DNA from 3 places in the Virgibacillus sp. L01 genome. Region 3 is predicted to be linked to each of the others. Evidence: riboswitches for the same ligand, from Rfam matches in the RefSeq annotation. Region 3 holds a riboswitch; each other region holds the start of a gene.

Region 1 (10,196 bases), on a different contig from region 3:
ATATTTATGTTGATGCTCCTGGTGAAGTGTCCAAGACTATTAAAGAATGGATTCAACATAAGTCTGACTAGACATGTAGGCGTCGTGTAGCGTGATTTCTTCCCCATTCTGATTAAATTTGTCGTTATCTTCATTATAAAAATAATCCATAATTAATAGATAAACCATTGAAGCGATGAACAAAAATAGTAGAATAATAGCGGTCCAAGCTACGGAGGTTGTAAAAATCTTGAAAAACCTTGAGTCTTTCATTAGTTTTAATAAATGCATATTACGTCCCTCAATTCAGGTTCTTATTTAATCCTATCAAATAATAGTTGATGAACGAAATGTTTTTGTTTTTTTTACGGTAATAAAAAACTGTTAGGGGAGAAATGATAAAAATGAATCAAACGAAAATTGGAATTGATGCTGGCGGCACACTTGTAAAAGTAGCCTATTGGGAAAATGATAATATTGTCTATCAAACATTCCCTTCACAAGCTATTGGCGATGCTATCTCATGGCTATATAATACCTTTAAGAATCCCGCTGTTTGTATCACTGGCGGGAAAAGCCAGTTATTTGCGGAAAAACTGACAGCTCCTGCTGAAATGGTGGTTGAATTTGACGCAACTAACCGTGGGATACAGTTTTTGGCTGATCAGCAACGATATGCAATCGAGAATAATTTTATGTTTGTAAACGTTGGTACTGGGACATCAATTCACCTTGTTAGTGATAGGGAACAACAGCGGATTGGAGGATCTGGTATTGGCGGTGGAACTTTAATCGGACTTGGCTACTTATTAACCGGAGTTGAGGATTATGCATGGATGGTACAGTTAGCTAGTAACGGTGACAGGGGCAACGCTGACCTTAAAGTGAAGGATATCTTCGAGGGGGCGCTATCGCCAATATCCGGAGACTTGACTGCCAGCAACTTTGGGAAAAAGGAGTCAATGATAGCGCAGCCCCCCTCAAATGCAGACAAGTTGGCAGCAGTAATTGGGATGATAGGTGAAGTAATCGTTACGATAAGCTTGCAAATGGCAGCCCAACATAACGTCGACTTCATCGTTTATATCGGTTCGTCGTTTCGGTCAAATCCTCTTCTGCAGGATATTATTGAAGAATACACTAGACTGGCAGGAACAGAGCCAGTGTTTCTGGGAAATGGTGAATATAGTGGAGCTATTGGAGCCTTGTTATCACCTGATTGAAAAAGAGCTTGGATCGTCGTCCAAGCTCTTGTATATAACTATTATTGATTACCCAGATACTGTTCCAGCGTAGTATTATTGCTGTCAATGTATTTGGCGGCTTTCTTGCCGACGTAACGAAGGTGCCAAGGTTCGTATTGATAACCGGTGATACTAGTTTTACCTTTTGGGTAGCGGATGATAAAACCGTACTCACTAGCATGTTGTTTAACCCATTGCCCTTCATCGGTATTTGCGAATTTTGTATTCAGACGGTAATTGATATCAGCGCTTGTGACATCCATTGTCAGTCCTGTTTGATGCTCACTTTCCCCGGCTTGTGCACTAAATTGGTTTGCTGCTTCGCGCCCGTGCTCACGAGCATTTGCCGCGAAAATTGCTTCTTGCCTATCGTATGAACGGTAACCAGACTGAGCGAAAAGGTCAACCCCTGCCTTATCTCCAGCATTAAACATATTCTCAAGTGCATTTGCTGCTACTTGTCGCATTTGTTTTTTGGGCAAGTCTTCTGTAAATGGAAACCTTACATTTGGATTAACGAGATTACCTGGGACATAGTCTGCTGGTAATTGGTTATTTTTATTAACCAAAGCAAGAATACTTGATGGGTTAGATACTATATTACTATTGTTTTCATTGTTGTCTTGCTTTTCTTTAGTATCGTTATTTTTTTCCAGACCAGTGCCCGGATCTATTTCTAATTCACCATCTATTGCTTTTTGTATATATTCACGTGTACCCTCCCCGTAAATACCGTCAATTTTCAAGGCAGATACCTGCGCTTGAAAATCTTTTATCGCCCAGACAGTGGTCCATCCTAGATCGCCATCAACTGTCAACGAATAACCTAATCGGTTTAGGGCTTCCTGCATCATACTAACTTTTTCGCCATTATCTCCATGTGATAATGTTCCGACAGGCAGGAGTCTTTCTTCAGTACTGCCATCATCTTCAATTTTCTGTTTTTCGGAAGAATCATCCTGTTCTTCTGATGAGTCATCTGACGAGTTATTATTTTTCTTATCATCTTTTTCTGGTTGGTTTTTTGTTTCTTTATCAGACTTGTTATCTCTCGGGGATTCATCCGACTTTTCTTTATCTTCCGTTACATTTTCCTGATTAGATTCATCCTGATCACTTGCAGATTCAGGCGAATCACCCTGGCTACAGGCCGTTAAAAATAGACATAACAATGATATAATAATTACTAATAACGCTTTTTTGTTAGACATGTAAATCTCCCCTATTACTTTTTTAACCCTTCATTTATATAGACGATATAAAAAGCTAAAACATTCATTATTTCCATAGAAAAGAACAGAAGAAATAAGAATTATCTATCTCTCCTGTTCCAATTTTTTAAAATACATAATGATTCCCCAGCATATTATGCCTAAAAGCCAGTAAATGGGGAATGAATAAATATGTTTCCAGTATATTGCTTTGTAAAGGCCTAGCCATACCATAATCGGCTCAGCAGCAAAGGCTAAAAAAGCAGCTAGCAGTCCTGAAAATATGAGGAATTTTTTAAAATTGTCACTCCACAGCTGATAACAAAACATATAGGAAATGATTACAACACCAACATCATAAGGATATAATTGCGGGCGTAAATATGGTGAAAGGATGTAAGGATAAGTCCAGGCTAGGGCGTTGCTTCCAATAGAATCAAGAATAATTGCTGCAACACCATAGAATAATCCGAATGCTGTAATCTCGATAATTCTTTTCTTATTAACTAACATCCACCAGATAATCGCGGGCAGTAAGCTGAGCATAACCAAGAACCACCATCTAGGTGTTAAATATACTTTCTGATGCCAATATGCTTTAAGTGTGTCATTGAATTCTCTGTGGTCTTCAATTAATTGGGACAATGAAACATTCAATAGGCTTAATTCGTAGAGTGGGATAAGATTTTGAATGATTATCACTACCATTAAACTCACCGCAATCCGTTTTTTACTAGTTGCTTTTCTGTATGTTTTACTGCTCTTTAACCCTCTGAGTTGCTATAAACTGCAACGTAACTGCTGGAATAATCTTTATAAACTCTCGTCCCACCGTTCGGGATCGCTACGGGCGGATGCTTTCCGCGGGAAGGGCCTTCATTTAGCTACTCTGCGGTGTCTTCGGACCGTGCTTTCACACATTTATTCTATAGCGAATCATACTCCAGTCAACAGCGGAGGAAATACACGTAGACTCCTGTGGGAACTAAGGCCTAGATGAGACTTCGCACCGACGTAGGAGCAAGAAGGCTGATCAGCCGCCCTTGGTGCGCGAAGTGTATTTCCGAAGCGGTATAACAGCGCTAAACTGTTTAAAAAGTATGTCGCAGTTTATAATCACTACGGTATGATTTCATTACTTTGATAAGGCAACAAACTTTTAGAAAACAGCCTTTATAGTAGTGTAACCCAACATCGATGAATTAATGTGCTGGTGATTATGTATTGAAATATCATGAAAATTCATATATACTTTATGTAAGTGAATAGCTATCAAGAGTGATCGAGAGAACTGGCTCAACGACGTCACAGCAACCTGCAAATGTAAGGTGCTCCCACCAGCAAGGCCTATGCTTTGAGTGATAAATCGGTAGAAAACCCCTTTATGCATCCAACGCATGAAGGGGTTTTTAATATGTGAAGGAGGAATTATTATGAAACATTTTATTGTCGAAAATGGCAAAGTAACATGGATGACAAAGGAGGAGTTTGATGAACTCCCGGGGCGTCATGTGTCGGAGGTAACGAAGGATATGACGCCAGAGGAATTAGAGAGATTCAAAAAGGAACGTTATGAGAAATTTGTTAAGCCTTTGATGGAGTATAATGTTGAGAGTATAGAAAGGAAGAGAGCATCTCAGAAATCTGACTTGAATCGTGAGTGAAATTTAATAGAGGTTAGCTTTTAAGAGTCTTTAAAGGCTGCGTATATAAATTTCCGCAGCAATAGGTAAGCTGAGTAAGAGGCATATGCCTTCTACTCAATTAATCTAGGCAAATAGTTCAGGAAATTGTTTTACTACTGCAGTTGAAATGGCGTCCGACATCGTTAAAGCTTGTTCCTCAATTTCATCATATATTTGAATATCTTTCTGGTAATCCATATTTATCATAAATACTGCTTCCTGTTTTGTTAAATCTAAGTGCTGATAAAACATATCTCTAACACCCTTCTCGGACAAATAAGGATTTACACTGCTCCAGAACCTGGCAATCTCATCTGCATTAGCGTACCATTTTTGTTCAGCGGCCATTGCTGCTTGCTGATCACCTGCTACTGCAGCTTTAACAAGGTCAGCGGCAAATAAGAGATGTTCTTTTATCAAATTAGCGTATATATCAGCTAGACGGTCACCATAGCAGGGTCTGATTGCATCCCCCATGTCTGTAGCATTTTGCAGAAGACGTGCGATAACAAATTCCACATCCGGTAGATTAAACGTCAAACTGATAATTGTCATTCTGGTCCAAGCAACATGCTCTTCCCAAAGTTTACGATTACTGCTTCTAAATTCGAATTCTGCTTGACTGATACAATCATCCTGCCTGAAAGTGGATTGTTTCACTGGAATAAGCAGGCGTTTCCCCACTCGAAGATTGTACGGGTCTATCCCGGGATTATCTTTGAAAATCTGTTCTGCTGGTGTACGGAATCGCTCAGCCAGCAACCCGAGATGATCACCTGGCTGAACAGTGTAATAAAATTCTCTATTCATGTTGGTCTTTCACTCCTCCGTTTTGAATATCGTAACAGCCTATTCACAGACAGAGGAATGGGTGAGTGTCATTGGAGTCCATTAATGGTATAATAATTCTGAAAATAATTATAAGAAGGGGAGTCACAGGAATGTTTAAAAAATTAGCTTCAGATGCACTGGGTTTATCCGATATTGGCAGGATTATTGGCCCCGAGGACTATGATAAGACAGACGCGGATGATTACGTCCGACACGAAGATGATGAAAAAATCTACTTCCTTATTAAGACAAAAGCAGATGAATATTGCTTCACCAACCTGGCACTAATTCATGTGAATGGGGAAAATGCTGCTTCTTCTAAACGAACGCTAAATCGTTATCCATACTCACAATACAAGATATCAGATGTATCCCTTGAGACAGCAGGGAAAATCGATTTGGATATCGAAATTAAATTTACGTTAGGAAAAGAACCGCTAAGCATTGATGTGCATAAAGACGAGATTGTTAAATTAAAAGATTTATATAAGGCGTTATTATTTATAGCTGAAACAACCCACGAAAATGCAATTATTACAGAAATGGCTGGGGAGAGCTTAAATAAAGCCGTGACAGTACTGCAACACTCAAGAACTTCTGAAACGAAACTTGCAGAACAGTATAAAGAGTTAACGGAGTTTGGATTCGACTGGCTGAAATCAATTCGTGAAGAATATCATGAGAAAGACTTCGGAGACGTTTTTGAGAAGTATATTAATAACTAGAGGTTGAGTGGAGCACTGTTCCGTCTTTCTTTTAGCTAAATGAGATGAGAATGTAAGTCAACAGAGAACTATCAAATAAAACAAAATGAGCGGCCGCCATAATAGCGGTCGCTCATTATTGATTCAGCTTCCTGTTTCCCGATATCCAGTATTTGCTTTTACCTTAACTTCAGCGTATCGTTTCGCACTGGTGTCTTTAGAGAATATAGTACCAAGGTAGCCTCCAAGGAAACCTAGTGGAACTGAAACAAGTGCAGGGTTTGAAATAGGGAAGATTGGATCCCCGACAAATAATGCTGCACCCTCTACCGGCGAAAACACACTTGGACTAATGGACACAAGGATTAACGCTGAGAACAAACCTGTTAACATTGCTGTAACGGCACCAGCTGTATTAAACTTCTTCCAGTATACCGTATAAAGAATGACTGGAAGGTTTGCACTTGCTGCAATACAGAAGGCTAGCGAAACAAGGAATGCCACGTTTAAGTATTGCGCAAATAATGCCAGAATAATTGCAAGCACAGATACTGCCAAAGAAGCATAACGTGCTGCCCGCATTTGCTGTAAATCAGACGCTTTTCCTTTTTTAATAATTTGTCCATATAAATCATGGGCGAATGCTGATGCACCTGATAGGACCAAACCGGCAACTACTGCCAGAATGGTGGCAAAAGCAACTGCAGATATGAATGCGAACAGGATTTCTCCGCCTAATGCTTCGGCCAGCAGTGGTGCCGCCATGTTACCGCCAGGATTCGCTGCAAGAATATTTGATTCGCCAACAAATGCAGCTGCACCAAACCCAAGGAATAAAGTCAGTACATAAAATATACCGATTACCCATGTTGCGGTAATTACAGAACTTCTTGCTGTTTTAGCATCTTTAACCGTGAAGAAACGCATAAGTATATGTGGTAAACCAGCCGTTCCAAGTACTAACGCAATCATTAGGGAAATGGTTCCCAGTGGGTTTGTATACTTGAGACCTGGCTTCAGATAATCTGCTCCATTACTCGTAACAGTTTTAACATCATTGAACATATCGACAATGTTAAAGTTAAACTTCAATAAAACAAGGAACGAAATAATGACCATTCCAGCCATAAGCAGAACAGCTTTTACGATTTGAACCCAACTGGTGGCAATCATTCCACCAAATAATACATAGATTGTCATCATAACACCAACAATCAGAACAGCTATCCAATAAGGTATGTCAAATAATAGCTGGATAAGGGCTCCTGCTCCAACAAGTTGTGCAATCATATAAAAGACAGAGATTGTTATCGTGTTAAGGGCTGCAGCTCCCCTGACTTTCTTTTCATCGAACCGTGCCTTAAGCATATCTGCAAGTGTATATTTTCCAAGATTCCGAAGCGGCTCTGCCACTAAGAATAGAACAACCAAATAGGCAATAAGGAAACCGATACTATAAAAGAACCCATCAAAGCCATATAATGCGATTGCGCCGGCAATTCCAAGGAAGGAAGCGGCTGATAAATAGTCACCTGCTATTGCAATCCCATTTTGCCAACCCTTCAATCCGCCGCCAGCTGTATAAAAGTCAGTAGTTGACTTGGTATTTTTAGCAGCATAGTACGTAATAATGAGTGTTAGTACGACAATAGCAAGAAAAAGAATTACGACAGTTGCATTCATCAGCTATTACCTCCTTTGTTGTTAATTTGCTCGTCAATGATTTCATCTGTCAGCCTGTCAAAGAATGCTGCTTTTTTTACATAGATCGTACAAAGAACCCACGTCATAACAAATTGCGCAAAGGCAAATATCCAAACCCATGAAATATCACCGATCACCGGTGTGTTCAGGAAAGTTGTATAGGATGTTAGAACGGGAAGTAAAAAATAAAAGACAAGGAAAAATATAGTTAAGGGAACGATGAACTTTTTCCTGTCGTTCATTAAACGTTGAAACTTCTCACTTTGCTCTATTTTCACAAAATCGATCTTGCCATCTGTCTGATCATCTGCCTTATAGTCGCTTACATTACTCATAATCACACTCCTCATCTGTAGTTAGAGAGGCTTTAGCTTCCCCGTGGAAACCTCTCCTGATTTTAAAACTATTCTTCCATTGTTGACAGGTCGCCGGTTGGAAGACCAAGATCCCATGCTTTTAAAACGCGACGCATTATTTTTCCGCTTCGAGTTTTTGGTAAAAAGTCGCGAATTTCAATTTCCCTTATTTACCTTGGATCTGCATGGGCTGCTAATCCTTTCTAACGAACAGCCTGCCAACTGATTAGCCGACTTGAATCACCTCCGCATTTATCTGAAAGCGCTTACTAAACAGTATAAATGACCGGAGTATTTTGGAGAGCAAAATTGTATCAATTGTAACTATTTGAGTCTGAATAGTCTAAAATCAATCATCAGTGGTTATTGTTTAAATACATCTAGAAGTACTTTTCTTGCTGAGCGACTTACAGGTAATGATGTGCCGTTTTTATCGTTAAGTGTTACATTACTCGACCCGTTAAACCATGGCGTAATTTCCCGGACGTGATTCAGGTTTACTAAATAGCTTCGATGTGTCCGAAAGAAAGAAAGTCCATGCAATTTTTCCTCCAATTCCTGTAATGTCATCCGGCTTTCGATCACTTCATCCTTTGTATGGATTTCAAGCATTCGTTTGAATGGGACCGCATAATAGATGGAATCCGGTGACAAAACAACCATTCGTTCCCCGTCATCAACGAGCAATTTTGATGCAGGGGAATGGACTTCAAGCTGGAGGGGCTTGTCTTCGTTGGTATCCAATTGTGCTATTTGTTTTCGGATTCGTTTCATCGTCTTTTGAAAACGCGTATCATCATAAGGCTTTAATAAATAATCGACAGCTTCAATTTCAAATGCGTCAATCGCATATTCATCGTAAGCGGTTGTGAAGACGAATAATGGTGGCTGAATATAGGAAAGTTCTTTAATTCGTTTTGCAGCTTCAACTCCAGCCATCCCCGGCATTTGAACATCAAGGAAAATAACGTCAGGTTCATGCTCCACGTATAGATCTATTAATTGCTGACCGTTCTCAGCACTTGGATATGTAGTGACATCCTGTTCTTTTTTCAGTAAGTCGATTAGTTCTTCACGGGTAAACTGTTCATCTTCAGCAATCAGGGCATGAATATTTTTCATGATAATAAGTACCTCCTCGTACCATTAATCTTTATACGGAATTTTAAAATAAACTTCACTTCCATTAGAGGGTAAGTTACGGATATGCAAACGTGCTGATTCTCCCAGTAAACGGGTTAAGCGCTGGTTAACATTATATAACCCCGCACCCCCATCTTGATTTGCCGACAATGAAGCATTCCCTGCTATGTCTATAATATCTTGAGGAAAGCCACAGCCATTGTCACTGACTGTTACTTGGATACATGTATCCAACTTTTCGATTGTCACATTTATGATTCCGTCTTTTGAAACATTTTTTAACCCATGCTGTACACTGTTTTCAACTAGTGGCTGAATCGTTGATGGTGGAATGAACACCTCTGAAATGCCATCCGTTTCTGAAAAAATAATTTGCAGCTGACTGGAGAAACGGGTTTGAACAATTTTAATATATGCTTTCACATGCTGGCATTCTTTTTCCAGATGTACTAGTGATGATGAAACAAGTCCGATATTAAATCGCATATAGTGTGCCAGGTTTACCGTGATTTGGCGTGCCTTTTCCGGATCTTTTCGAAATAATGCCGCAATCAAGTGAAGTGTATTAAATAGAAAGTGCGGATTAATCTGTGCTTGTAGATTTCTCAGTTCTGCATCTCGTATGTGTGTTTTCATCTTTTCCGTTGCAATCGTATTAAGCTGGTTGGATATTAACTGCCCCAATCCTTGTGCCAGCATTAGCTCTACCGGACGAATGTGCTGTGCTTTGCGAAAGTAAAATTTGATAAGTCCTGTTGCGTCATTTGCATCCATAATAGGAATAATGATGGCAGCTTCCAATGGGCAATTTCTGTGCTTACACTGAATTTCCGTACGTGAATGGGCAATTTGCATCTGTTTTGAATAAATTGCCTGGTGGGATAATGCGGTAATAATCTCATCCCCCACCTGGTGATGATCTTCAGCAAGCCCCTTATGTGCGAGAACTTCTTTTTCATTCGTTACGGATACTGCGGCTAGTTTCAAACGGTCATATAGTAAATTAGCTATTCCAGACGCCATATCGTGTGAAGAGTCTTTTTTTAAAAAAGGAAGAGCTTCTTCTGCGATGGTTAAAGCCTGTTTGGTTGCCAGTGCAGCCTCATTCTCCTGTTCACGCAGTACAATGCTGATCATCGCCGTAAATATGGCAATGGCAATACTGTTGGATAAAACAAGCGGCAGGCCAATCGTATTTACAATGGCGATGATATTATCTGAATGTGGCTCAAATATGAGCAGCAACTGCATCTGCAGAATTGGTGGAAATACGCCGATAAATAACGCCTTCCAAGGGGAAATTACTCGTTCGTTTGAAAAAAATTGCGCGGTTAATCCT
Region 2 (10,196 bases), on a different contig from region 3:
TGTGGTCCAATTAGTGCACTGGTTTTTACTTTTATAAATCCTCCAGTTAAATACGTTTGGATTCCATGTTCAATTAATGAATCAAGGTGTGTAAGTCCGTTTGTAACAACGACTACTTCTTTATCTTGCAAAAATGGAATTAATTGCAGTGTCGTTGTCCCTGCATCAAGAAAAATACAATCTCCTTTTTTCACTAGTGAAGCAGCATATTTGGCAATAGTTATTTTTTCCTGAAGGTTTTTGGCTGATTTTTCCGATATACTGTATTCCTGTAGTTTCCGTTCACTTAAAGTAGCTCCGCCATGGATGCGCTCCAGTTTATCTAATTTTTCCAGATCGGTTAGATCGCGGCGTATTGTCGATTGAGAAGCTGAAGTTGCGTCAGAAATGTCCTGGATTGTGATAGTTTGTTTCTCTTTTAATAAATTTAAAATAATTTCATGGCGTTCGGTAGTCAGCATCTATTCACCACCTAATATTTTGATACTTTTAGTATAAAGGAAACGTTTTCATAATTCAATCATAAAAATTCAAAAACAATCAAAAGTAATCATTTTTTTAATAGTATGCTGTCACATGTTTAAAAATTCCATAAATCGGTTATTATCAATTAAAGTATATTATTTTAAAAGAAAGGAGGACTTCAAATGCGCAATGTATCTTTAGAAGATATTTTCTTACACCCGATCACCCAAAAAAGCCTCGAGCATTCAGGTACTGCACATGCGATTGCTGTTGCAGAATATGCTTATATGTTTGCCAAAAGATATGATGTTAATCCAGACCATGCAACAAAGGCAGCACTCTTACATGATATTGGACATTATACGTGGTATCGTGATGGGAAATGGGATTATGAGCTATACAAGGAAAGTGATATTCATGCAATAAAAGGGGCAAGTCGTGCACATAAACTGCTCGTCCGTATTGGAGAAGATCGTCATGTGGCAAAAGAAATTGCCGTCGCGATTCTGTTGCATACAGATTCGTATTTACCAAATGGTGAGCTGGAATTAAAACCATTACAAAAAGTTGTTGCACTTGCCGACGAAGCTGATGAAGAAATTAATGGTAATCATCACTATAAAACGATTGAAGATCATGTAGCCTTGGAACGGATTCGAGCGCTTGATACGCGAATTGACAATGGAGAAAAATCCACGCATGGAATAGTTTAACCTCTTAGAAAAACTTCTCTCTTTTCACTCCCCTTGATATTTCATAATTATATATATTTTTGAACCGCTTTCACTGGTATAATATAGAAGAAAGGGGTTTTTTGAAATGAAAAAATGGCCAGAGGAAAATTGAAATTAACGCACCTATCGAACAAGTCTGGAAACTGTTAGATGGTACGTTGGAAGATATGCAAAAAGTAATGCCAAATGTTATTGCAAATGAACCAGTTAAGGTCACGGATGAGGGAGTGGGCAGTATCCATCGTCAAAAATATCAGGAAGGTAAACGTGTAGAAGAGTACGATGTGGAGACATTACTTTACCAAAATAAGCCTGATTATAAAGAGGTAAAAGTTGGTTTTATACTAGCTAATATGTTTGACATCACTGCTTACTATGAACTGAAAAAGTTAGATGATAATAAAACTTATTTTCGTTATGAAACAACAAACCAGCCAATAAAGTGGTTCATGAAACTATTGATTAAGCTAGCCATTAGCAACAAAGTAGTTGTGAAGTTTGTGAACCGTGTGAAACAGGTAGCTGAAGATGAAAGCAGCGTTAATACATAAAGATGTAAGAAGTGAATCATCAAAAGATAATCGTATACTTATTTAGTGGACGTTCCGTTATTTCTAGGCAGTTAAGAAAGTGAAAATCCTTTCTTACTGCATGAGTGTGGCACCCGCCCAAAGTCTTGGCGAATGCCAAGTTTTCTAATTTTTGCGGCTGAATAGCTGAATTCGCTGAAGTTGTCACACATTCGGCTGAAGTTTGGAATGATTCGGCTCAAGTTGTCACAAAATCGGCTCAAGTTCACAAATTCCACGCTCAAGTTCACAATTACAAATCACACCACGACAAAATTAGATATGCATCCACGAAAGAAAACGCTTGAGTTCTGGGGCCGTGAACATCATAATAATGATTGTTCTTTGTGAAATAGCGTACCTGATGTCCGCTAAAGTAAATTTAGCATTCATCGTGCTAATTTAACTCTATTTCACCCCGAGGTATTCTTCCAAGGTTAGCCCTTTTTGCATTATCTCCTCGGCGGCATCTTGACCAACATAGCGTAAATGCCATGGTTCATACTGATATTTGGTGATTTCTTTCTTTTCTTTAGGGTACCGAATGATAAAACCGTACTCTGCAGCATGCTGTTGTACCCATTTTCCTTCGTCCGTTTCACCAAATTCGACTGTTAATTTATATCCAATATCGGGACTAGTTATATCCATTGTTAAACCAGATTGGTGCTCACTTTCTCCAGGCCTTGCACTAAAGGTATTGGCAGCTTCTTCGCCGTGCTGTGCAACGTTTGAGGCAAATATGGCATCCTGTCTATCATAAGATCGATATCCTGATTGGGCGAATAAATCAATCCCGGCATCATCTCCTGCCTGAAACATTTCTTCTAGCGCACCTGCTGCAACCTCTCGCATTTGCATTTTAGGCAGAGATTCAGTGAAAGGGAATCGCACATCTGGTTTTACTAGATTACGAGGAACAAAATTTGCAGGTAATGCATGTTTCTTGTTTACTAGTGTTAGAATTTCATGCGGATTGCTGATGGTACTCTTATCATTATCTGGTTTTGCCAGTCCCGCTGCTGGTTCTACCGATAATTCGTTTTCAATCGCATTACTTAGAGCCTCTTTTGTAGCTTTATTATAAATCCCTGAGACAGCCATGCCTTCCTGTTGCATTTGAAAATCTGTAACTGCCCAGGTTGTCATAGCATTAAACTCACCATCAACGGTTAGTGAGTAGCCTACTTTATTTAGAATTTCCTGCAGGGACTGAACGGATTCACCTTGGTCTGTTTTATGCAAAGTCGTCTCTGGCAGCGTTACATCTTCCTCTGGTTGTTCTTTCATATCCTGACCATCTTTTTCACTAGTTGGTGCTGAGTTGGAATCTTGGTCTTTAGGTTCTTGATTGTTGCATGCAACTGCTAGAAATAATAGTGCCATCAGTACAAAAGCGACTGATAATTCTTTTTTGAGCATTCATGTTCTCTCCCTGGTTATCTCTCTACCTACTAATCGTACATTAACCTGAATAAGTGTCATTGATAGAGGAATATATTTTTTAATTTCTTAAATGCCTCTTTTCGAGCTTCTTGTTCGATTGTAGTATTGAAATCATAGTTTTTCTTTAATCCATTAAATATCATAACACTTGATGTTTTTGGCCGTCTACATGAATTGGTTTTTCCATCATTGTATGAATATTGCTTTATTATTAGAGTACGTCTATTTTACAAGATTTGCGAAACAGCTTTGATTAAAGGCTCTGGGGAAAAACACAATTATTTCGCCTCTCTCATAGTTATATTGAAGTGAATATGACTGGAGGGAACAGGTGTGACTACTATGACAAGCATGCCAAAGCATGTTGAACCCAATTATAATTTGATAACATTTTTACTTTTTTGGTGTGCATTGATTGTTGTCTCAAGTGTGTATGTGACGACTCCTCTTATTGGTGTGTTTGCAAAGGAGTTTCAAGTGACCCAGACAACCGCTGCCTGGACGGGAAGTATATTTTCATTGTTTTATGCGGTGGGGTTTTTAGTTTTGGGTCCATTAGCTGATCGTTATGGACGAAAACAAATGATTGCATTCGGTTTGGGTGTTCTTTCATTGGTTACCTTTGCGGTCGGGTTCACGAACCATCTCCTGTGGCTAATAATACTTAGAGGATTACAAGGGTTTATCTCAGCTGCATTTGCTCCAGCTGCCTTAGCTTACGTGTTTGATGTATATCCAAAACGTAAGCTAGTTACAACAATTGGTTTTACTAGCTTTGGATTTTTGACAGCGGGAATCTTCGGGCAGGTAGTAGCAGGATTTATTGATCAAACGTTTGATTGGCATTTTGTTTTTATATTATTTGGAGGATTATACCTAGTTAGTTTGCTTGCAGTTGCTAAAATACTGCCAACAACCAAAAGCGAAAATACTTCTATTAGTATGGCTTATCACATCGAGCAAGTGAAAAAGATCTTTGCTCAAAAAAACTTCCGTTTATGCTATGTAATTACGATCATGTTACTGCTGACTTTTATTGGTATGTATACTGTACTTGGTGATTATTTGAAAAATGCACCGTTTTATCTTGGGGATAGAGATATTCTCTATGTTCGGGCTGCAGGACTAGCTGGAATGATTCTTTCGCCATTCACCGGATTTTTGGCAAAGAAGTTAGGACTTTTGCTGATTTTAAGAGTGGGTTTAGCAGTTTCGGTAGGCGGATTAGTAATGTTAGGGGTAGACACTAATTTACCAGTAATCATTTGTATGAGTGTAGTTTATGTAGCCGGTATTTCACTAACATTTCCAGCAATTATGACGTTAATTGGTGAATGGAGTGGAAACATCAGGGCAATTGCTGCATCAATATATACGTTTATATTATTTATTGGAGCATCCCTTGGGCCGATAGTTGCCAGTGGTTTAATGCTAACGGGGAGTTACTTTATAACCTTTGGAGTTTTGGCTTTATTGTTATCGGGTGGACTGGTTGCTTCGTTTTTTATTCGCAGTTAACGTGTAAAATTCCTCGATAAGTAGGGCCATATAAGATTATAAAGCTGGATTCATTGTGTCTGAATCCAGCATTGTTTAGATATTATTTTAATTCAAATAATCTAGTGATTTCAACAATCACGTTTGTTGCTTTCTCCATGTTATCGACTGAAATATATTCAAATTTCCCGTGGTAGTTTTCACCGCCAGTGAAGATGTTTGGTGTCGGCAAGCCCATATAGGAAAGCTGTGATCCATCTGTGCCGCCGCGAACTGGTTTTACAAGGGGATCAATGTTCAAATTTATCATAGCTTCATAGGCAATATCAACAATTTCTTTTACAGGCTCAATTTTTTCGCGCATGTTGTAATATTGATCAGCCATTTCCAGTTCTGCACAATTTTCGCCATAGTCTTCGTTAATGTCATTCGTAAATTTACGCATTGTTTCTTTTCTGGATTTAAAATTATCTTTGTCAAAATCACGAATGATATAAGTTACAACAGTTTTCTCGACATCACCATGAACGGAAATTAAGTGGTAAAAGCCTTCGTACTTTTCTGTATGCTCAGGTGATTCGTGTTGGGGGAATTTGCTGATGAATTCCGCTGCCAATTTTCCGGCATTAACCATTTTATTCTTAGAAGTTCCAGGGTGCACACTGTTGCCTTTAAAGGTAACTCTGGCAGCTGCAGCGTTAAAGCTCTCATACTGTAATTCTCCCAATGGGCCACCATCGACGGTATATGCATATGGAGCATTAAATCGTTCCACATCAAACTTGTTAGGGCCGCGTCCGATTTCTTCGTCAGGTGTAAAGGCAACACGTATGTCTCCATGTTTAATCTCTGGGTGATTGATTAAGTAATCCATCGCAGTCATAATCTCAGTTATTCCTGCTTTATTATCTGCACCAAGCAAGGTTGTCCCGTCTGTAGTGATCAGGGTGTGACCCTTGTAGCCTGGGAGCTCGGGGAAATCTTTAGCAGTTAAAGCAACTCCTAAATCTTTGTTCAATGTAAGGTCGTTCCCATCAAAGTTTTCCACAACTTTTGGATTCACACCTTTGCCGGTGAAATCAGTAGCAGTATCCAGATGCGCCAGGAATCCAATTGCGGGTACTACTTTATCTGAATTTGATGGCAGTGTCGCCATTACATATGCGTTGTCATCGACTGTTACATCAGTCATACCAATTGTCTTCAGCTCATCTACTAGTAAGTTAGCAAGTTGAAATTGACCTGGTGTAGACGGGGTATCTTTATTGCTTTCATCAGACTGTGTATCAATCTTCACATATCTAGTTAGGCGTTCGATTAGATCTTTTTTCATATATACATCATCTCCTATATAGCTTTATTAATTTTAGCATAAAACATCATGCGGCAGTAGTCAGAATTTAGTATTAATAATATTTTTCTGAAATTTATGTTGACTTTTTATTCTTTACGGCATAGAATAATCATCAACAATTTCATAAAAATTATCAATTTTTCTTATCTAGAGAGGTGGAGGGAAAGGCCCTAGGAAACCTCGGCAACAGGTTTAATAAATACTGTGCCAACTCCTACAGACTATAGGTCTGGAAGATAAGAAGAGCTAACAACTAGTATATTAGTGAAGCCCTCTTCTTATTTTTTGATAAGAAGGGGGTTTTTTGATGCTGTTATCTGTCCAATTCCAATATAAGCTTTTTGATTTCATGTAAAAAATAATTTTTGGTGGAGGGATAAAGTTTGAATAACAATTTAGTTACCTATAGTGATTTCAATGGAGCCCCGTTTGAAGATTGGCTTCCGACTGACGACACTAAAGGAGCATCCAGTATTATCGATTGGGCCTATGATTCATTTGGAAACTCTCTCGTGTACGCTTGTAGTTTTGGTGCTGAAGGTATTGTTTTAATTGATTTAATTTCAAAAGTAAAAGAGGATGCAGAGATTGTCTTTCTTGATACGGGGATACATTTTCAGGAAACATACGATCTTATTGAAAAGGTAAAGAAAAGGTATCCCTCGCTGCGCATTCATTTAAAAAAACCAAAATTGACGTTAGATGAGCAAGCAGAACAACATGGATCGGCACTCTGGAAACGCGAGCCCAACCAATGTTGTTACATTAGAAAGATAAAGCCGCTTGAAGAAGCGTTAAGTGGGGTTCCAGCTTGGATCTCTGGTCTACGAAGAGAACAATCAGCAAGTCGTAAGGAAACAGATTTTATTAATAAGGACGAGAAATTTAAATCTATCAAGGTATGCCCTCTAATTCATTGGACCTGGGAAGACGTTTGGGATTATATCCGACTAAACGACTTGGATTACAATGAATTACATGATCAGGGATATCCGAGTATCGGTTGTATTCCATGTACATTTTCTGTAAGTGACTCCGACGATACACGAGCAGGTAGGTGGGTAGGATTTAATAAAACAGAGTGTGGCATTCATGGTTCTGACTAATAACACTGATATCAAGTAGGCCTGGGTCAGATGATGATTTTGGAGGTCCAGAGCTATTTTTCAGAAAACAAGGCATGACAAAAATACCAATAAATTAAAAAACCATTCTTTTGTGAGGTGAATATTTTTTGCAATTACAGGTGAAAAACAGCCCATTTAATCAAGAACAAATAGAGTCTCTAAATCGCCTTTTGCCTACATTAACGGAAGCACAAAAAGCGTGGCTTAGTGGTTATATGATGGCTTCTGGACCAACTGAGTCTCAGCTGGCTGATGGTGGTGCTGATAAGAATCAACTAGGTGTCAAAGTATCATCTGAAGTGGGTCGGGCCACTTCAAGAGAAATAACGGTTCTTTTTGGATCTGAAACCGGAAATGGGCAACAACTTGCTGAGGAATTGAAGCAGAAGTTAGAAGATGATGGCCATAGGGTGACTCTCTCATCAATGGATGATTTCAAGCCTAAGGAACTAAAAAAAGTCCAAGATTTATTGATTGTGACGGCTACTCACGGAGAAGGGGATCCACCTGATAATGCCATATCTTTCAATGAATTCATAAATAGTAGAAAAGCACCTAAATTGCCAGGTCTGCGTTTTTCGGTACTTTCATTGGGAGACCAGTCCTACGAGTTCTTCTGTCAGACTGGGCAGGATCTTGATAAAAGACTGGAGGAATTAGGTGGTGAGCGGATTTACCCGCGAGTAGATTGTGATGTTGACTTTGACGATGATGCTTCAGAGTGGATAGAAGGTGTCTTACGATCGTTGCGTGATACACTTGAGGCCCAATCGGCTACTCAAACAGCCTTAACTGAAGCAGGGACAGAAGTGAAGGCGTCGTCTTATTCAAGAACAAATCCTTTTAAAGCTGAGATCTTGGATAATTTACAGCTAAATGCACGTGGGTCGAACAAAGAAACCCGCCACCTTGAATTATCGCTTGAGGGATCGGATCTGGCGTTTGAACCGGGTGATAGTCTTGGCATCTTCCCTGAAAATGATGTTGAACTGGTGGATCAGATCATCAAGACAATGAATTGGAACCATGAAGAAAGTGTACCAATAAACAAACATGGTGAAATGCTCTCTGTCCGCAATGCTTTACTTCATAATTACGAGATTACTAGATTGACAAAGCCATTACTTGAGCAAGCAGCAAAACTTTTCGGAAACAAAGAATTAAGTGAACTTATTGCTCAAGAGGAAAAACGAAAAGCTTATCTCGATGGACGCGATTTGCTTGATTTAGTTAAAGATTTCCCAACAGGGGAAGTATCGCCTGGTGAATTTATCCAAATTCTCCGTAAGATACCCGCTCGCCTCTACTCCATATCGAGTAGCTTTAAAGCGAATCCTGATGAGGTGCATCTCACCATCGGAACGGTAAGATACCAGACACACGGGCGTGACCGTACCGGGGTATGCTCTGGTCAGTGTGCAGAACGTATGGAGGCAGGAGGGTTGTTACCGGTTTATATTCACCAAAACCCGAATTTTAAATTTCCTGCCGACCAACATGCGCCTGTAATCATGATTGGTCCTGGAACAGGTGTCGCTCCATTCAGGTCTTTTCTTGAAGAACGGGAGGAATTAGGTGTTGAAGGGAAAACATGGCTATTCTTTGGCGAACAGCACTTTTCCACTGACTTTCTTTATCAGGTTGAATGGCAAAAATGGCTAAGAGAAGGGGTGTTGTCCAAGATGGACGTTGCCTTCTCCCGTGATACTGCTGAAAAGGTTTATGTACAACACCGCATGCTTGAAAATAGCCGGAATCTCTATCAATGGCTTGAAGAAGGGGCTAGCGTCTACGTTTGTGGTGATGAGAAACACATGGCACATGACGTTCATACTGCCTTTTTAACAATCATCGAACAAGAGGGTGGCATGACTAGTGAGGAAGCGGAAGAATATCTTGCCGAAATGCGTCAGCAGAAACGTTATCAGCGTGATGTTTATTAGAGAATTAGGATAGAAAGATGAAAGGAGCTTAACATGGTAAACAAAAGAATCCCAGGTAAAGAAAATAAACCAAGCGACCTTGAACGGATAAAGCAGGAGAGTAACTATCTTCGCGGAACAATAGAGGAGGGGTTGGATGATCAAATTACCGCTGCTATTTCTGATGATGATAATAAACTGCTAAAGTTCCACGGAAGCTACCAGCAGGATGACCGGGATTTACGAGATGAACGGCGTCATCGAAAGCTGGAACCAGCTTACCAATTTATGATACGCACACGTATGCCAGGTGGAGTCGCTACGCCAGAGCAATGGTTAGTCATGGATGATCTTGCCAAGAGACACGGTAATGGGACGCTGAAACTAACAACCAGGCAGACATTCCAAATGCATGGAATTTTGAAGTGGAATTTAAAGCAAACAATGCAGGAGATTAATAAAACACTTCTGGATACACTGGCCGCATGTGGCGATGTAAACAGGAATGTTATGTGCAACTCGAATCCATACCAATCAGAGGTTCATGCAGAGGTTTACGGGTGGGCTGACAAACTCAGTAATTATCTTAAGCCAAAAACGAATGCCTATCATGAGATCTGGCTTGATGAGGAAAAGGTTGTTGACAGTCGTGACCCAGAAGAAATTGAACCTATGTACGGAGCGTTTTATTTGCCGAGAAAGTTTAAAATTGGCATAGCTGTTCCTCCAACAAACGATGTGGATGTTTACTCTCAGGATCTGGGATTCATCGCAATTATAGAAGATGGACAATTGCAGGGATTCAATGTTGCAGTTGGTGGTGGCATGGGTTCGACACATGGTGACACAAACACATATCCACAGGTGGGACGCATCATCGGGTTTTGTCCGACAGAAAAGGTCATTGAAGTTTCCGAAAAGGTAATAATGATTCAGCGCGATTATGGTAATCGTTCAAACAGAAAAAACGCACGCTTCAAGTATACGGTTGATTCTTTGGGGCTCGATTGGATCACAAGTGAATTGAATAATAGATTAGGCTGGGATCTTGAAGAGGCGCGCACCTTTAACTTCGACCATAA
Region 3 (10,196 bases):
GTAGTTGCACTTATGCAGTAAGAAAGTATTTATGCTCTCTTAACTGCTAAAAAAGACTTTAAACTCGAATCAAGGTCCCTAATGTTATAAACAGAGGAATCCCACGTATTAAAAATATCATCATAATTCTCTAGATTAATTTCAATTATTTAGTCACCTGAATCCGGATCAATTGTATAAAACTGGTCCAGGAATCTATTCGACATAACCGTTTAATCCTCCAGTTTGTACTTCATCACCCTTAATTCACCGTTTCAACAATTGCAATAGCTCTTTCAATGCTCCGATTTCGTATGTCGGTATAACGTCACTAGGTTCTTTCCGATGACGGTTAACCCAGACAGAGTCTATTCCAGCACGCTCTGCCCCAAGGATATCTGTGCTTAAATTATCCCCAACCATTAAAACCTCATCCTTTTGCACAGCAAGAAGCTCAAGCGCATGCCCAAAGATGGCCGGATCTGGTTTTCCTCTTCCAAAAGCCCCAGAAATAACTATATGCTCAAAATAGGTCATGAGCTGTGGCGTGATATCAAGTTTGGTCTGTTGTAATTCAGGAGATCCGTTTGTTAACAGCAGCAGTTGGTATTCACCCTTTAGCTGATCAAGTACTGCAAAACTATCCTCATATACAAACGCATTTTCCTTGCGCATCACGGGAAAAGTTTCTGCTAGCTGATAACCCAAATCTGAATCATCAACTCCTAAATCATGAAGTCCTCTCGTCCAGGCTTTTTTCCGATATTCAGGAACAATTTCTTTCAACTTGTGAAAAGAATCCCCTTCATCCCGAAAATCACCCCATAGTCCTTCAAACGGATTTATTCCAATCATTTGTGTAAATGCATATGTATCATAGGATGCATATAATTCTCGTGCATTTTCACGAACTTTCGCTTCTAGCTTAACAGGGTCAATGTCATATGTTTGCTTTGCCAATTCACAAGTAGCCTTAAATGCCTCTTTTACGCTTTTTTTGTCCCAAAGCAGGGTATCATCAAGATCAAACAAAATTGCTTTAGTCATTTATCCAGCATCCTTTCCACAAACCCCCGCTCATTCCCACAAACACGTTCTTCTGCATATAATTAAATGGATGTATTTCACAAGGAGGGATATTTTTTATGTATTACGTCAATTATCCAGGTTATTATTATGTACCATATTATCCTAACGCCACTTACTGGCCAGATCGCCAGCAATATCCACCTGTTGACGCCAACCTATTATATAAATCAGCAAATGAAACAAAAAAACTTATGGATGACGCGAGCATTGTTCTTAATAAACTAGCAGAATCACAGGAATTTGATGCAAAACTAATGAATGCTGCTCAAACCTCAAATACTGCCAAGGTTGAGCAATTAATTCACTCTACAGGCATTACGTCAGACGTCGATATTCATTACAATCCTGATGGCTTGCGGCTGGAATTTATATCACAAGTTGCTGACACAGATTGCTGTAAACTGCGGATTGCACTACGCTGGCGTTAGATTCGATAAACAACTCTCGTACTGCAAACTATATCATGCAGTGCTTTCTTTTCTTCATTCCATCCTGCCATTAGAAAGCCAATACCAAGTGGAAGCGCGGAGAGAAAATACGCAAAAAATCTTCCAATTGATTTCAGCATGCTAATTTGGGTCATCTCCACATTAAGTACTTGAATCCTGCATGCTAATTTCCCTGGAGATCCTTTATACTTACTTGCAGTGAAAATTATAACAAAAACAACGACATAAATTAGATTTGATATGTCTTCGGATGGCGATGAATACCAAGTATTTGCCTCATTACCTGGTGAACTGAAAAAACGTTCGTCATTAATTATAATGGCTATAATTGCCCCTATAATATATGTCAAAATACCATCAATTGCGTTTGCCAGGAATCTCACCCAGAATCCAGCTGGCTTGTACTTTTCCATAACCATCCCCCATAGGTAATTTATATAACTATCGTACCATAAGACAAGCATTTTCATTAAAAATTAGACTACAAATCCGAGCTAAATTGTAGTTTTTTCGTTATTTCTGTAATTACCTATTGCATTATCCAATCGTTTGTATTAAAGTAAGAAAAATCAAGTATTTCAAATAAAATCATATATTTCTTATCTAGAGAGACGGAGGGATTGGCCCTGTGATGTCTCAGCAACCCGCCATAATTGGCCCGGTGCTAAATCCAAAAGGTAACAAGTTACCTGAAGATGAGAAGATTGTTTGCGTTATTAGGGACCTTCTTCTTATCTGGAGGGTCCCTAATTTTTTTATGAAGAGGATGATTACTGTGGCAAATAAAAGTATCGAAACCAACTTAGCACAACTAGGCAATAATAGTGATAAAACAACAGGTGCAGTGAACCCGCCAATCTATTTATCAACAGCATACCAGCATGAAGGAATTGGCAAATCCACTGGATACGACTACACGCGTACGAAGAATCCGACGCGGGTTATCCTGGAAGAAGGAATTGCAAAGCTGGAGGCCGGGGATAGCGGATATGCCTGCAGTTCTGGAATGGCAGCTATTCAGTTAGTTCTTTCTCTTTTCCGTTCCGGTGATGAAGTTATTGTTCCAGAAGATATTTATGGTGGTACATACCGTTTACTTCAGCATTACGATGATGTCTACGATATAAAGACAACCTATTCGGAGTTTGCGGATGTTGACGTGACAGAGAAATTAATTACACCAAAAACGAGAGCATTACTTATTGAAACACCAACAAACCCGCTTATGCAGGAAATCGATATTAAAGAATATGCAGCACTTGCACAGAAGCATGATTTGTTACTCATTGTTGACAATACATTTCTGACTCCTTATTTCCAGCAGCCGCTTGAACTTGGTGCCGATATCGTCGTTCATAGTGCTACTAAATTTATTGGCGGACACAATGATGTTCTCGCCGGCCTAGTCGTTGCAAAAGGAGAGGCAATTTGCGATAAGCTTGCAACTATCCATAATGCTTCAGGTGCAGTCCTGTCTCCTTTTGATTCATGGCTTATTATTAGAGGCCTCAAAACACTTGCTCTAAGGATGAAGCAGCACGATGAGAACACACGGAAAATAGCAGATTATTTAGCAAATGAACCAGGGGTTACGGATGTACTGTATCCAGGTAAAGGCGGCATGCTTTCATTCCGCCTTAAGAAGACAGATTGGGTAGAACCTTTCTTAGAAAACATTGAATTGGTTACTTTTGCAGAAAGCCTTGGAGGAGTTGAAAGTTTTATTACGTATCCAGCAACACAGACCCATGCAGAGATACCAGAAGAAGAACGAACACTCCGTGGGATCGATAATCGTTTATTACGATTTTCTGTTGGCATTGAACAAGCGGAGGATCTAATTACCGATTTGAAGAACGTATTTTCAATCTTGGAAAAGGGGGAATGGGAAAATGAGCAATAACAAGAATCAATTAGAAACAGAACTAATTCATGCTCCATCAAATTTGGACGTTGAACAGAGAACAGGTGCAGTCAATGTGCCGATTTATCTGTCATCAACCTATCACCAGGAATCCTTTGATGCGTTTGGACCATTTGATTATAGCCGTTCAGGAAATCCGACAAGGCAAGCGTTGGAAGAAAAAATAGCCCAATTAGAGGAAGGTGCCCGCGGCTTAGCATTTGCTTCTGGAATGTCTGCCATATCGTCAGCCTTTATGCTGCTTTCCGCTGGTGACCATGTTCTAATTTCAACGGATGTGTACGGTGGTACTTACAGATTTGTAACCGAAGTACTTACCAAATTTAAAATTGATCACACATTCGTAGATATGACAAACCTGACTGAGGTTAACGATGCAATTAAACCGAATACAAAAGTCATCTATATCGAAACACCGTCAAATCCATGTTTAAACATTACTGACATTAAAGGCATCGTAAAAATTGCCAAAGCGAATGACTGCCTGACTTTTCTCGACAACACTTTCATGACACCACTTTACCAGAAGCCGATTAATCTTGGTGTGGATATTGTGCTCCATAGTGCGACTAAATTTTTGTCTGGCCACAGCGATATTATTGCAGGTCTAGCTGTTACAAACACAGAAGAGCTTGGAGAAAGGTTGGCCTTTATTCAAAATTCCTTTGGCTCCATACTAGGCGCACAGGATTCCTATTTGTTAATACAAGGCATTAAAACGTTAGGATCCCGTCTTAAGCAATCATCTGAATCAGCACTGAAAATAGCTGCCTATTTAACAAATCATCCATTAATTAATAACGTATTTTATCCCGGATTACCGAATCATCCTGGGCATGACCTCCATAACAGCCAATCTAATGGTTCAGGAGCAGTCCTGTCGTTCGAAATAGAAGATTCAGTTGTAGCGAAAACATTTGTCGAACAAATTCGCCTGCCAGTATTCGCCGTGAGTCTTGGAGCAGTAGAAACCATTCTGTCATATCCAGCAACAATGTCTCATGCTGCAATGCCAAAGCAAGAAAGAGAAAAACGAGGGATCACCGATGGATTATTCCGATTTTCAGTCGGACTTGAACATGTCGATGATCTAATCGCAGACCTGGATCATGCATTACAAACTGCGTCGCAACAAGTAAAGAATCCACATGTTGTCGGATAAAAATTAACACTAGGCGTAATTCTTTTTCAAAAGAATTGCGCCTATTTAATAAAAATCCTCCCCACTTACCTTTGAAACAACTTTACAAAACTTCGCCCACTTCTTTGGATAATGATTGCTTCCTATTTTAATTTCACAGTGTGTATCATATTCGATAGTTAACCGCCAATAGGAACCGTCCAAAACACCATCATGGTTATACTCCTCCGCCCAGTTAACAAAATCGCATTTATATAATTCAGCTAGCAGCCAATCAATACATTCCTCACTCATAGTGGCTATCTGATCAAATTCGTTAAACTCACCGATTAAAAGTGCTTTCCGAACACGCCTATGCTTCAGGTCAATCCTCATCCTCTGAACAGAACCATAATCCATATACCCACCACTCTGTATATCAATAACCTGAATCAGCTCATAAATTTTTCGTCCTCTGTATTTCTTCCATTCATAACCGCAATCCTTGCAATGATATTTAGCATTACCAATAGTGACAGGCTGTAATGGCGCAGGATCCAAATGCTTATATTCCTGGCTGAAGTCATATGTACATTTTGATTCGCACTTCGGACAAACTGGTGAAACAATCCGGTACTCACTCATGGAATTCTCTCCTCAACCTGCAATAAGATAACGACACTTTTTATGCGTTTTACATTTTTTGTAATTAATATAAAAACGTCGTTTAATCAATACTAGTATTAAATATAAAAATTGGAGGACTTAACAGTGGAACACGATACAAAATTAACAGCTGGTGAAGTTGCAAATTTATGGACTTCCTATATGCATGACAGTATGTGTATTTGTGTGTTTGATCATTTTTTAGAAAATGTACAAGATGAGGAAATTAAAAATACGTTAGATTTTGCTAAAGAGTTATCTGCATCCCATTTACCAAAAATTGAAGAAATTTTTAATAAAGAAGAAATAGCTATTCCTCAAGGATTTACAGATAAAGACATTTACAAAGCGCCCCGACTCTTCACAGATGTTTTTTATACTCGTTACCTGGAATGTATGTCGCGAAATGGACTTATAGCAAATAGCTTGTGTTTAGGGACTGCATATCGAGAGGATATAAAGACAATTTATCAAACAATTATAAATGAAGCTGAAGAATTATATAACCAAACCAACAATCTGTTGAAAGAAAAAGGAGCTTTAGTTCGTTCTCCAATAATCCACTATCCACAGAAAGTTACGTATGTACAGGATGAAAGTTTTGTCGGTGGGACATTTTCCTTTACTAAACGGCCACTCTTAGCAATTGAAGTAGCACACATAGCAAACAATATTGAATCAAGCCAAATATATAAAGCCCTTATTATGGGTTTTTCACAAGTTGCAGAAAGTGATAAGGTAAGAAAACACTTACGAGAAAGTATAAATGACACGGATAAATTTATTGATGATCTTAAAGAATTTCTGGAACATGCTGAGATTGCTGCTCCCATGACGTCAGATGATTCGATTACTAATTCTACTACCTCACCTTTTTCAGACAAACTTATGATGTTCATTATATCAACTTTAAATGAATTTTCCATTTCCTTGGTTGGTACATCTTTAGGTGCAAGTGCCAGAAGTGATTTGGCAGCAAATTATATGAAATTTGTTTCCCATCTTTCCAAATTTGCATTAGAAGGAACAAAATTAATGATTGGAAATGGATGGTTAGAGAGACCACCGCAAACTTTAGACCGAAATAATCTTATGAAAAAATAGGCTACTAACCATCTCCATTTTTGCTGGCATCATTGTATGTCCCACTTCCCTGGCATGGACTATTATTATCCTTCCTTTTTGTTTGGATATACTTCTGTGTCAATAAACCTGCACTAAAGACCGAGATAATCATAACGAAGTAAAAAAGTTTCCGATTAAACATAAATTCTGCTTCACCAGTAAACTTAATATAAGAGAACGAATTCATCAAAAAACCAATTGCAACTAATAGTGATATGATAAATTGCCCTTTCACAGACTTAACCATAGTCCGCCTCCATATGTACCCCGACACGTTATTCCTTGTAAAAAATTTGCCGAACTTACAGTAGTCGACTAGAAACCAAGTATAATTAAAATGATTAATAAGCTAAAGTTAGGGACACCAATTATTAGTAACTTTGTAACCCATTTGTTTTTGTCCTTTCTGTCTTTTTTGGTCTCGGTATGATAATTAGCTCTATTTCTGTCACCATCAACAAAAGCTCCTGTTAACAAACCTGATAATACTAAAGGAATAACTGCTGCTGCAACTATAAGTTTAAAAAATAAGTTCCAGTCACCAGTGAAAACGCCAATCATCAGAGCAATAATGGTAAAAATTAAACCAATACCCAGATTTTTCAACAACCTAATCTCCCCCTTTTTTCATTACCGGTATTTATCGTGAGTAGGGTTAAATAAATCCTCTTCTGTATTTCTAACAATTGAGAAATTGTCTACATTATCATGACCATGAAGCGTTTCATTGTGATGAAGGATTATCTGTTGTGCAGTTAAGTTATCGGAGTCAGAGGTAGAATGTCCATCTCCAACTAAAGTAACGTCAAAATGATTGAACGTCGCTGTCCTGACAGCCGTATCGATACAATGTTCCGTCTTACATCCCATTATTACAAGATGCTCTACGTTATTCTCATTTAAATGGTTGAGTAATGGTGTGCCGTAAAATGAATTTGTAGCGGCTTTATCAAATACATCAGCAGCGGATGGCACTTTAATATTTTTATGTATTTGAAATCCAGGACCTTCTCCATTTGAAACATCTAAGTCTCTTATAAAAACAACGGAAACACCCTTCGCTATGGCCTTTTCAATAACAGCATTAATGTTATTAACGACTTTCTCCTTATCAAAAACTTCCTGTTCCACACTACTGCCTTCCATCAAATCCTGTTGAGCATCAATTACCAGTAAAGCTTGCTTCAAAAAAACTCATCCTTTCTAAAAATACTTAATAACCATCAAGACTAAACTAAAAACAGTATATAGAAGCGAACCATAAAATACGACACCCACGTCTATTTTCATCTCTTCGCTTTTTTGAATTTTCCAGCTTGACTCACTTGCTTCAAAAGTTGCTGCTTTTGATAATGCCCCTCCACTACTGTTAAAAAAGTAAATTATAATCGTTATCCCCAGACCAATTAAAAAACTCCATTCACTATATGAAAAAGAAATGATTACACTAGCAGCCCATATAATTAATCCGATAACGATAGAAGACAAAAATGAAAAAACAATAACCTTCTTCACACATACCCCCTCCTTCTCTTATTTCCTACGAAGGGCAAGGGAAAAAGGTTCCAACTATACAGAATCTTCTTTAAAAATAGAACAGACCAATCTATACAATTTTGACATCCTACTCTGCTGTTCTATCACGATATACGAAAAGAGTAATGGCATGTAATACTATGGTCACGACAAGAAGAACTGCTGAGACGAACGCCAAGCACCTATTGTTTCCATAAGAGCAGACCCATCCTCAATTTTTACTAAATGATTAGTATAGAAAATCTGGAAACATAGGGAAATAGCACAAGCACTGATGCTCATCACCGAGAGAACAACCCAATTCCTATGGTCACCTTTATTATATCGCATGAGATTAATAGCTGGAAGTAACTAAGCAATTAATCCAAGCACGAGGCTGCCAACTTTAAGCAAACCAATATAATTAATCCCCCTTATATTTTCAACATCCTCTTCCTTTATCCCTTTTAGGTTTTTCTAAAAGTTAACTCCATTTTATTCACCTTTTTAGGGTTATGAACCTGCAACCATTGTTCTGATTCACTTATCATCCAATTTCCCATATCATCTAAAAAAACAATTAATTTATATACATTTCCTACCGGGTTAATAGCATAGTGTAGTGCTTGTTTCATTTCGGATTCCTTCTCTGGGTAATATTCAGAAAATAACTTATATGCTGAGAATAAGTCTCTTGTATATTGATTTTCTTTCACTATTACAAGTGCAAGTCCTGCCCTAACTATGATTTTCATAATCCAGACGCAACAATCTAATATATCTTCAAGATCGTCATTCCCATCAAGATCTTCTTTTGCTTGTTCAATTTGGTTCTTTAAGTTAACAAGATGTTCGTTACCAAGTGTTTTATCCGCTTTATAATTAGGTAAATGAGCACTAAGATCTTCCCCATATACACATACACTATGGGTCTTAATCATAAAAGGAATGATAGCAAACGTAGTCGTTTCTAATATGTCGTCAATGTGATAGAAACTAAATTCAACCCCATTTACACAACTGAAATTTTTGTTTAGTTTTTTTTCAGCCCTGTCGACCCATCTTAAATCTATTTCATTAACAGATTTATTCGTAACTGCTATTGTATCTAAGTCCGAAACACCACTTATCCCCAACCCACGAGGAACGGAACCTCTTATATATATACTATGTACATCTGACCCCAAATGAACTTGGTAGTATTCTGTCACTTCCTCAATCAGCCCTTTAAAATCAGGTATAATCTTCTCAAAACTTGCATCATTTAATATATAACCATTCTTATCGACTGGGCACAAGCGTCCAATGTTTTTAATATTAGTCAACTTATCTCTCCTTCCCCTTATCAGTTTACTGCTCCTTAGATTATACAGTGGAATATACTTGTACATCTTGTTCGCCTAATACAATGTTTTTATCTAATTCCATTCCTATCTTTTTGGCGATTTTTATAGAAACCACATTATCAGGCTGAATCAATGCAATATACCTTTGTCTATCAAGTAGTTTAATTCCATATTCCAAAAGTGTCTTAGCTGATTCGGTTGCATACCCTTTTCCCCAATGCTTACGAGATATCCAGTAACCAATTTCTATTTCCTTATTACCTTCAATCGTTTGTGGCACTAAACCTGCGTGTCCAACTAAAGATCTGTCTTCCTTATCAACTAAAACCAATAAACCCATATTTTCGCCAAATTCATATGTACTGTATATCCAATCCAGAAAATCCTTTCCACTATCTGTATCCTTTGTTTCTCCATCTCCAATAAACCTCATTACTTCGGGGTCTGACAATAAAGACATAAGAAATTTAAAATCATTATCATTATATGGACGAAATAACAGTCTTTCTGAAGCGATTGGCAAATTCAACACCCCTTTCCGTTGCTAAAATTTTTCTTCAATCCTGCTTTTTTCTTTCAAATAAAAAGACCTAATTCTTTTTGAAGAAATTTAGTCAATTATCCTTGAACATCTTCGTCACTTTTGTATTCTAAAATGTCTCCAGGCTGACAATCTAAAGCCTTACAAATAGCCTCTAAAGTTGAAAGTCTGATTGCTTTTGCTTTTCCATTTTTCAAAATAGAAAGGTTTGCCATTGTTATTCCAACCCTCTCTGAAAGCTCTGTTACACTCATTTTCCTTTTAGCCAGCATCACATCAATGTTGATTATTATTCCCATGTTATTCACCTCAGACCGTTAAATCATTTTCTGATTTTAGATTAATAGCTGTTTGCAAAAGTCTTTGGAGCACAGCAGCAAAAACTGCGATCACCATTGAAGCAAAAATAACGACCATTCCGATTATTATCCCTGGTGCGTCG

What was found. Region 3 has a riboswitch for S-adenosylmethionine ahead of ACTWQM_RS18130 (methionine biosynthesis PLP-dependent protein). Riboswitches for the same ligand answer to the same signal wherever they lie in the genome.
Region 1: linked by a shared signal. The riboswitch ahead of ACTWQM_RS04980 (hypothetical protein) and the one ahead of ACTWQM_RS18130 (methionine biosynthesis PLP-dependent protein) in region 3 are both predicted to bind S-adenosylmethionine.
Region 2: linked by a shared signal. The riboswitch ahead of ACTWQM_RS11135 (phosphoadenylyl-sulfate reductase) and the one ahead of ACTWQM_RS18130 (methionine biosynthesis PLP-dependent protein) in region 3 are both predicted to bind S-adenosylmethionine.

The regions. Positions count from the first base shown of each region.
Region 1 covers NZ_JBQQCP010000001.1:1,077,475-1,087,670, reverse strand. Annotated here, with positions in the region: gene ACTWQM_RS05005 (alpha/beta fold hydrolase) at 1-71, shown strand, start outside; gene ACTWQM_RS05000 (hypothetical protein) at 40-270, opposite strand; gene coaW (type II pantothenate kinase) at 384-1,202, shown strand; gene ACTWQM_RS04990 (D-alanyl-D-alanine carboxypeptidase family protein) at 1,244-2,434, opposite strand; gene ACTWQM_RS04985 (CBO0543 family protein) at 2,540-3,142, opposite strand; SAM riboswitch class I at 3,701-3,802, shown strand; gene ACTWQM_RS04980 (hypothetical protein) at 3,868-4,098, shown strand; gene ACTWQM_RS04975 (LysM peptidoglycan-binding domain-containing protein) at 4,204-4,929, opposite strand; gene ACTWQM_RS04970 (PH domain-containing protein) at 5,061-5,675, shown strand; gene ACTWQM_RS04965 (solute symporter family protein) at 5,799-7,337, opposite strand; gene ACTWQM_RS04960 (DUF485 domain-containing protein) at 7,337-7,693, opposite strand; gene ACTWQM_RS04955 (LytR/AlgR family response regulator transcription factor) at 8,078-8,836, opposite strand; gene ACTWQM_RS04950 (LytS/YhcK type 5TM receptor domain-containing protein) at 8,861-10,196, opposite strand, start outside.
Region 2 covers NZ_JBQQCP010000005.1:121,114-131,309, reverse strand. Annotated here, with positions in the region: gene ACTWQM_RS11165 (DeoR/GlpR family DNA-binding transcription regulator) at 1-461, opposite strand, end outside; gene ACTWQM_RS11160 (HD domain-containing protein) at 648-1,178, shown strand; gene ACTWQM_RS11155 (SRPBCC family protein) at 1,367-1,750, shown strand; gene ACTWQM_RS11150 (D-alanyl-D-alanine carboxypeptidase family protein) at 2,177-3,190, opposite strand; gene ACTWQM_RS11145 (MFS transporter) at 3,557-4,732, shown strand; gene pepT (peptidase T) at 4,815-6,044, opposite strand; SAM riboswitch class I at 6,206-6,308, shown strand; gene ACTWQM_RS11135 (phosphoadenylyl-sulfate reductase) at 6,449-7,171, shown strand; gene ACTWQM_RS11130 (assimilatory sulfite reductase (NADPH) flavoprotein subunit) at 7,300-9,135, shown strand; gene cysI (assimilatory sulfite reductase (NADPH) hemoprotein subunit) at 9,169-10,196, shown strand, end outside.
Region 3 covers NZ_JBQQCP010000012.1:77,790-87,985, reverse strand. Annotated here, with positions in the region: gene ACTWQM_RS18145 (HAD family hydrolase) at 247-1,026, opposite strand; gene ACTWQM_RS18140 (hypothetical protein) at 1,125-1,496, shown strand; gene ACTWQM_RS18135 (RDD family protein) at 1,493-1,930, opposite strand; SAM riboswitch class I at 2,114-2,219, shown strand; gene ACTWQM_RS18130 (methionine biosynthesis PLP-dependent protein) at 2,284-3,420, shown strand; gene metC (cystathionine beta-lyase) at 3,410-4,603, shown strand; gene ACTWQM_RS18120 (hypothetical protein) at 4,649-5,206, opposite strand; gene ACTWQM_RS18115 (DUF3231 family protein) at 5,333-6,331, shown strand; gene ACTWQM_RS18110 (hypothetical protein) at 6,336-6,599, opposite strand; gene ACTWQM_RS18105 (DUF5316 domain-containing protein) at 6,668-6,961, opposite strand; gene ACTWQM_RS18100 (isochorismatase family protein) at 6,983-7,540, opposite strand; gene ACTWQM_RS18095 (hypothetical protein) at 7,556-7,867, opposite strand; gene ACTWQM_RS18090 (nucleotidyltransferase) at 8,335-9,192, opposite strand; gene ACTWQM_RS18085 (GNAT family N-acetyltransferase) at 9,233-9,736, opposite strand; gene ACTWQM_RS18080 (helix-turn-helix domain-containing protein) at 9,832-10,053, opposite strand; gene ACTWQM_RS18075 (DUF2975 domain-containing protein) at 10,064-10,196, opposite strand, start outside.